Pleomorphomonas sp. T1.2MG-36: one gene and its partner. The protein of the gene in region 2 binds, or shares a complex with, the protein of the main gene of each other region. Links are inferred from orthologs where the notes say so. Each region holds a gene or a part of one and is shown on either strand. Other genes may lie near its edges.

Region 1 (3,510 bases), on a different replicon or contig from region 2:
AGCGAGTCGCCGGCTGCTTCTGGGGCGAATGCCGGAGATCGGTCTCGACCGATTCCTGCCTGTCGACGGCGCCTTCTATTTCTATGCCGACGTCAGCCGCTATACCAACGACAGTCTCGATTTCTGTCGCCGCATGCTGAACGAGGCGGGCGTAGCGGCAACGCCGGGGCTCGATTTCGACACGGGGCGCGGCTCGTCCTACGTGCGTTTTTCCTTCGCGGGGCGGACCGATGATATCGCGGACGCCTGCGAACGGCTCGGTACCTGGCTGAAGTAGCCGTCTGCCCCAAGGATCCCTGGGCTCGAAGCCAATTTTCCGCGCCGACTGGGGTCGGGACTCGTTCGCCTCATGGCGGTCGTCGGCGTGAGACACTTCCGGCAATTCCGAATGACATCGGATGCTTGTTGAAGCTCCCTTGAGGTGGCTGGTCCCCGAACGACAAGGCCGCCCCAGGGGACTGGGGCGGCCTCGATCGAACTTTGCTTGGGCTCGTTCCTCAGAAGAAGGAGCGGCGCTGCCACCAGCCAGTCTTCTTCGGCTGATTGGGGTCGGGTTCCGGTTCCGGCTCGGCTTCCGGTTCGGGTTGCCGCACCGGCTCGTTGGCCTCGACCGACTTCTCGACCAGTTCCGCGACGCTCTCAATCGGCGCATGGATGGGCGCGGCGATCTCAGCCGTTTCTTCCGGAGCCTCTTCGGTCTCGCTTGCCAGCGTCTCGACGGGTTCGTCGTTCAGCACGCTCGGGGCGGCGACCACTTCCACTTCCACATCGCTGGCGTCGACAACGGGCTCGGCTTCGATGTCGTTGATCGCCACCTCAGCGGGAGCCGACTCGCCGTCCTGGGTGGCAGCGGTTGCCTCTGCTCCAACGTCTTCCTCGAGCTGATGCCGGCGGCGACCGCCGCGACGGCCGCGACGACGCGATCTGCGGCGCTGCTCGCCCTCACTCTCGCCCTCGGCGCGTACTTCGCCCTCGTCTTCCTCGGAGGTGTCGTCGTCACCTTCGGTCGACGGCTGCTCGGCGCTCTCGCCGGTCGCGTCCTGGCCCTCGCCGTTGACGGCATCACTGCCGTCGGTCCGCCGACGCCGACGCCGACGCCGCTTGCGGCGGGCATCTCCGTCGCCACGCTCTTCGCGCGACGACTGAGCCTTCTCAGTCTCCGCTTCCTCGTCGTCCTCTTCCTCGATCTCCTCGTCGATCTCCTCGTCGTAGGGCTGGACGCTTTCCGGCGTCAGCGTCGGCGCGGGCGGCGGCGGGGCCGGGTTGAGGATGATCTCGCCACGCTCGACGGCGAAGTGCTGCGATCCGAGGTGTTCGTCGGCAGCGATGATGATCGTGAGGCCGAAGCGAGCCTCGAGATCGGACAGATGCTTGCGCTTCTGGTTGAGGATGTAGAGCGCTACCGCCGACCGGGTACGAACGGTCAGGTGATGCGTCACCCCCTTGATCAGCAGGTCTTCCAGCGAACGCAGAACGTGTAGCGCCACACTTTCGGTGGAGCGGACGATGCCGGCGCCGAGGCAGTGCGGGCAGAGCTCGGTGGAGCCTTCCAGAACGCCGGTGCGGATGCGCTGGCGGCTCATTTCCATGAGGCCGAAGTGCGAGATGCGGCCCACCTGGATGCGGGCGCGATCGTTCTTCAGGCAGTCCTTGAGCTTGCGCTCCACCGCCTTGTTGTTCTTGGCCTCTTCCATGTCGATGAAGTCGATCACGATGAGGCCGGCAAGGTCACGCAGACGGAGCTGGCGGGCCACCTCCTCGGCGGCTTCGAGGTTGGTGGCGAGCGCCGTATCCTCGATGTTGTGCTCGCGCGTCGATCGGCCGGAGTTGACGTCGATGGCGACGAGCGCTTCCGTCTGGTTGATGACGAGATAGCCGCCCGACTTCAGCGTCACCTGCGGCGAGAACATCGCATCGAGCTGCGGTTCTACGCCGAAGCGGCCGAACACCGGGATCGGGTCGCGGTAGGGCTGGACGTTCTTGGCATGGCTCGGCATGAGCATGCGCATGAAGTCCTTGGCCTCGCGATAGGAGTCTTCGCCGGCAACCAGGACTTCGTCTATGTCCTTGTTGTAGAGGTCGCGGATCGAGCGCTTGACCAGCGAGCCTTCCTCGTAGACGAGGCTCGGCGCCGACGAGCGAAGCGTCAGCTCTCGAACGTTCTCCCACAGACGCAGGAGATACTCGAAGTCGCGCTTGATCTCGGTCTTGGTACGGGCGGCGCCGGCCGTGCGCAGAATGACGCCCATGCCTTCCGGCACGTCCAGCTCGTGGGCGATTTCCTTGAGGCGCTTGCGATCCTGCACGTTGGTGATCTTGCGCGAGATGCCGCCGCCACGTCCCGAATTGGGCATCAGCACCGAATAACGGCCGGCCAGCGAAAGATAGGTGGTCAGCGCGGCGCCCTTGGTGCCACGCTCTTCCTTGACGACCTGAACCAGCAGCACCTGCCGCCGCTTGATCACTTCCTGGATGCGGTACTGGCGCGCCCGGCGAACGCGGCGCTCCGGCACCTCTTCCAGCGCGTCTTCGGCGCCGACGCTCTCGACGTGCTCTTCCTCGTCGTCGCTGCCACCATGGTCTTCGCCATCGTCATTGATGGTCTCGACCGACTGGTCGTCGTGAATGTCGATGATGCCGCCGGTATCGGGCACCGGCACTTCGTCGTCGATCACTTCGATGACGGGCGTCGCCTCGTGGGCGCTCATTTCACCGGCCGGCTGCGGCTCGCCGTCCTCGGCGAACGCTTCGCTCACCGTCTCGGCGGGGCGCGAAGCCGCTTTCGCGGCCTGTGCGCGGGCCTGCCGGTCGCGGTGCATCCGGGCGCGCCGCTCGGCCTCCTCGCGCTCTTCGGCCTCTTCGGCTTCGATCAGCGCCTGACGGTCGGCCTGCGGGATCTGGTAGTAGTCGGGGTGGATTTCGGAGAAGGCCAGAAAGCCGTGGCGATTGCCGCCGTACTCGACGAAGGCCGCCTGCAAGGACGGTTCGACGCGCGTCACCTTGGCAAGATAGATATTGCCTCTGAGCTGCTTTCTAGTCGCCGACTCGAAATCGAATTCCTCAACGCGGTGTCCACGCACCACAACCACCCGGGTCTCCTCCGGGTGGGTGGCATCGATCAGCATCTTGTTGGCCATAAAGACTGACTCCCGGCCGTGTGCGCCCTCTGCACCGCCGCGACACCGCTGGGAGACTCCGAAGAGCCCTCCCTGGAATCGTCGCGCGCTGGAAGGGGCCGCACCGGCCGTCGATAAGGGGGATGGGAATGGGGAAGGGTGCCGGACCGACCGAAACCGCAAATCGAGAAGAGGCCGATGCTTTGCGCCATCCTGCCTCTTCGACGATCTGCTTTGGCCTCACGACTTTCACGTCCGGCACGTTCTTTCTTTTCAACACCGTCGTTCCTGAAAAGCCCGCTCGGCGAAAGCCAATACGGGGGAACGGCGACGAATGCCTTGTTGGGCGGCCTCAATGGCCGCGCACCGAAGCGCCGATCTTTTCGGTGGATCT
Region 2 (3,251 bases):
GTTCGAACGTTCAGAAGCTTCCGCTGTCCCGCAGGGAGTGCTCGACACGCAGGATGCGACGCGTAAGTGTCGCGGACAGGATCAGACCTGGAACGGCCATGACGCCGACGAAGATCAGGATCGGCGTCTCGCTAAGCCCGAGCATGCTGCCGACCGCCCAGGCAAAGGCGACGATGGCGCCCAGCATTTCGGAGACGATCAGCAGGGTCGCCCCGATCGCGGAAATGACGGCGTCGGTCTTGGTGTAGCGAACTTCGTGGGGCAGATCGTCGGTCTTGACCAGCATGGAATGGCGTCCTGGATGCAGCCGCTTCGGCGGCGCGTTCGTCGGCGCGCATCAAGAGCCAGTGGCGGCCTGCTGTCAAGTGCGGGTCGCTCCAAAGGCAACAAGACCGCCGATATGAAAACGGCCGGCGGGGAATACCCGCCGGCCGCCAACGTCTTTGCCGGAAGCGGACGTCACTCGTCCTTGGGCTCGGCCTTCTCTTCCTGCTTGATCTCCTGGCCGGTGGTCTGGTCGACGACCTTCATCGACAGGCGAACCTTGCCGCGCTCGTCGAAGCCCATCAGCTTGACCCACACCTTGTCGCCTTCCTTGACGACGTCCTTGACGTTCTGGACGCGCTGCGGAGCGAGCTGGGACACGTGGACGAGGCCGTCGCGGGTGCCGAAGAAGTTGACGAAGGCGCCGAAGTCGACGCACTTCACAACGGTGCCTTCGTAGATGGCGCCGATCTCCGGCTCAGCGGCGATACCCTTCACCCAGTTCATGGCGGCGGTGATCGCCTTGAGGTCGGACGAAGCGAACTTGACGGTGCCGTCGTCCTGGATGTCGATCTTGGCGCCGGTCTTCTCGACGATCTCGCGGATGACCTTGCCGCCCGAACCGATCACTTCGCGGATCTTGTCGGGGTTGATCTTCATCACTTCGATACGCGGGGCATGCTCGCCGATCGAGGAGCGGGCGCCGGTCAGCGCCTTGGACATCTCGCCGAGGATATGCTCGCGACCACCCTTGGCCTGGGCCAGGGCGACCTTCATGATCTCTTCGGTGATGCCGGTGATCTTGATGTCCATCTGCAGCGAGGTGATGCCCGCTGCCGTACCGGCCACCTTGAAGTCCATGTCGCCGAGATGGTCCTCGTCACCCAGGATGTCGGACAGCACCGCGAAGCGATCGCCTTCCTTGATGAGACCCATGGCGATGCCGGCGGTCGGCGCCTTCAGCGGCACGCCGGCGTCCATGAGGGCCAGCGAGGAACCGCAGACGGTGGCCATCGACGACGAACCGTTCGACTCGGTGATCTCCGACACCACGCGGATGGTGTAGGGGAACTCGTGATGAGCCGGCAGCTCCGGATGGATGGCGCGCCAGGCAAGCTTGCCGTGGCCGATCTCGCGGCGGCCGGGCGAGCCCATGCGGCCGGTTTCACCGACCGAGAAGGGCGGGAAGTTGTAGTGCAGCAGGAAGCGTTCCTTGCGGGTGCCTTCCAGCGTCTCGATATACTGCTCGTCTTCGCCGGTGCCGAGAGTGGCAACCACGAGGGCCTGCGTCTCGCCGCGGGTGAACAGCGCCGAGCCGTGGGCGCGCGGCAGCACGCCGACTTCGGCCACGATCGGGCGGACGGTCTTGGTGTCGCGGCCGTCGATGCGCAGGCCGGTGTCGAGCACGTTCCAGCGGACGATCTTCGCCTGCAGGTCGTGGAAGACGGTGGCGACCTTTTCTTTGTCGAACTTCGGCTCGGCGCCCTCGGGGAACAGCTCGGCCATCACCTTGGCGCGGGCGGCGTCAACGGCGACATAGCGCTCCTGCTTGGCGGTGATCTTGTAGGCAGCCCGCAGGTCGGCCTCGGCAATGGCGAGAACCGCCGCCTCGATCTCCGACACGTCGGGGGCGGCGAACTCGCGCGGCTCCTTGGCGGCGCGCTCGGCCAGACGGATGATGGCGTCGATCACCGGCTGGAAGCCACGATGACCGAACATCACGGCGCCGAGCATGGTGTCTTCGTCGAGCTCCTGGGCCTCGGACTCGACCATCAGCACGGCATCGCCGGTGCCGGCGACCACGAGGTCGAGCTTCGAATCGACCATCTTGTCGACCGGCGGATTGAGCACGTAGGCGCCTTCGATCAGACCGACGCGGGCAGCGCCGACCGGGCCCATGAAGGGCACACCGGAGATCGTAAGGGCAGCCGAAGCGGCGACCAGGGCGAGGATGTCGGGAGCGTTCACCATGTCATGGCTGAGCACGGTGACGATCACCTGGGTGTCGCACTTGTAGCCATCGGGGAACAGCGGGCGGATCGGGCGATCGATCAGGCGCGAGGTGAGCACTTCGTGCTCGGCCGGACGGCCTTCGCGCTTGAAATAGCCGCCGGGGATCTTGCCGGCCGCGAAGGCCTTCTCTTCGTAATTGACGGTCAGCGGGAAGAAGTCCTGGCCGGGCTTCGGCTGCTTGGCCGAGACCACGGTGGCGAGGACCGACGTTTCGCCGAGCGTCGCGAGCACCGCGCCATCGGCCTGGCGAGCAACACGGCCCGTCTCGAGGGTCAGCTTCTGGCCGGCCCAGTCGATCTCGACTTTCTGAATATCGAACATGCGTTTGTTCCGTTCTTGTCTGGTCCGGCGCGCGGCCCACGGGCAAGACGACGAGACGCTCCTCTCCAGGCGAGGCGAGCGTCTGGCAATCCTGCCCCAGGGTGCGGAACACGCCGGAGCGGCGCTCGCCCCGGCGGGGCGACGGCGCCTGTCGTTCTTGCCCGCTTCTGCGGGCGGACCCACGCCCTCGTCTCAGGGCGGGAAACCGGAGCCGCCTCGGAGGACCGAAGCGGCGAAGGGGAAGGGCGGCGGACCGCCCCTCCGGCAAACCGTCAGCGGCGCAGGCCGAGGCGGCTGATCAGCGCGGTATAACGCGAGACGTCCTTGCGCTTCAGGTAGTCCAGAAGCTGACGACGCTGGCTCACCAGCTTCAGAAGGCCGCGGCGGGAGTGGTTGTCCTTGGCGTGGCTCTTGAAGTGCTCGGTGAGGTTGGCGATGCGCTCGGAAAGGATCGCCACCTGGACTTCCGGCGAACCGGTGTCGCCCTCGAGGGTCGCGTATTCCTTGATGAGAGCGGCCTTGCGCTCGGCAGTGATCGACATCGGTGACTCCTTGTCGTTGGATAACAAAAATGGCCCGGCCGGGATGTCGTCCAGCCGGGTCGGCGCAACCTGTATGATCAGGTTGCGGTTTCTCTACAGGAAAATGGGTCC

The links.
Region 1: the proteins of pnp (region 2) and QQZ18_RS07230 are in contact, whole or in part, in a cryo-EM structure (PDB 9QH0), measured with the Escherichia coli proteins. The link is inferred for Pleomorphomonas sp. T1.2MG-36 from one-to-one orthologs.

Annotation. Positions count from the first base shown.
Region 1 is NZ_CATNLY010000012.1:48,652-52,161, reverse strand. What follows is about bases 298-3,495. They hold QQZ18_RS07230 (Rne/Rng family ribonuclease), read right to left. Parts: upstream 3,138-3,495; coding sequence 498-3,137; downstream 298-497. Also shown: QQZ18_RS07235 (pyridoxal phosphate-dependent aminotransferase), read left to right, coding at 1-277. UniProt on the Escherichia coli protein: Endoribonuclease that plays a central role in RNA processing and decay. Required for the maturation of 5S and 16S rRNAs and the majority of tRNAs. Also involved in the degradation of most mRNAs.
Region 2 is NZ_CATNLY010000023.1:788,237-791,487, reverse strand. What follows is about bases 30-2,968. They hold pnp (polyribonucleotide nucleotidyltransferase), read right to left. Parts: upstream 2,599-2,968; coding sequence 460-2,598; downstream 30-459. Other genes in these bases: rpsO (30S ribosomal protein S15), read right to left, coding at 2,871-2,968; QQZ18_RS15070 (hypothetical protein), read right to left, coding at 30-286. Outside these bases: more of QQZ18_RS15070, read right to left, coding at 11-29; more of rpsO, read right to left, coding at 2,969-3,140. UniProt on the Escherichia coli protein: Involved in mRNA degradation. Catalyzes the phosphorolysis of single-stranded polyribonucleotides processively in the 3'- to 5'-direction. Also involved, along with RNase II, in tRNA processing.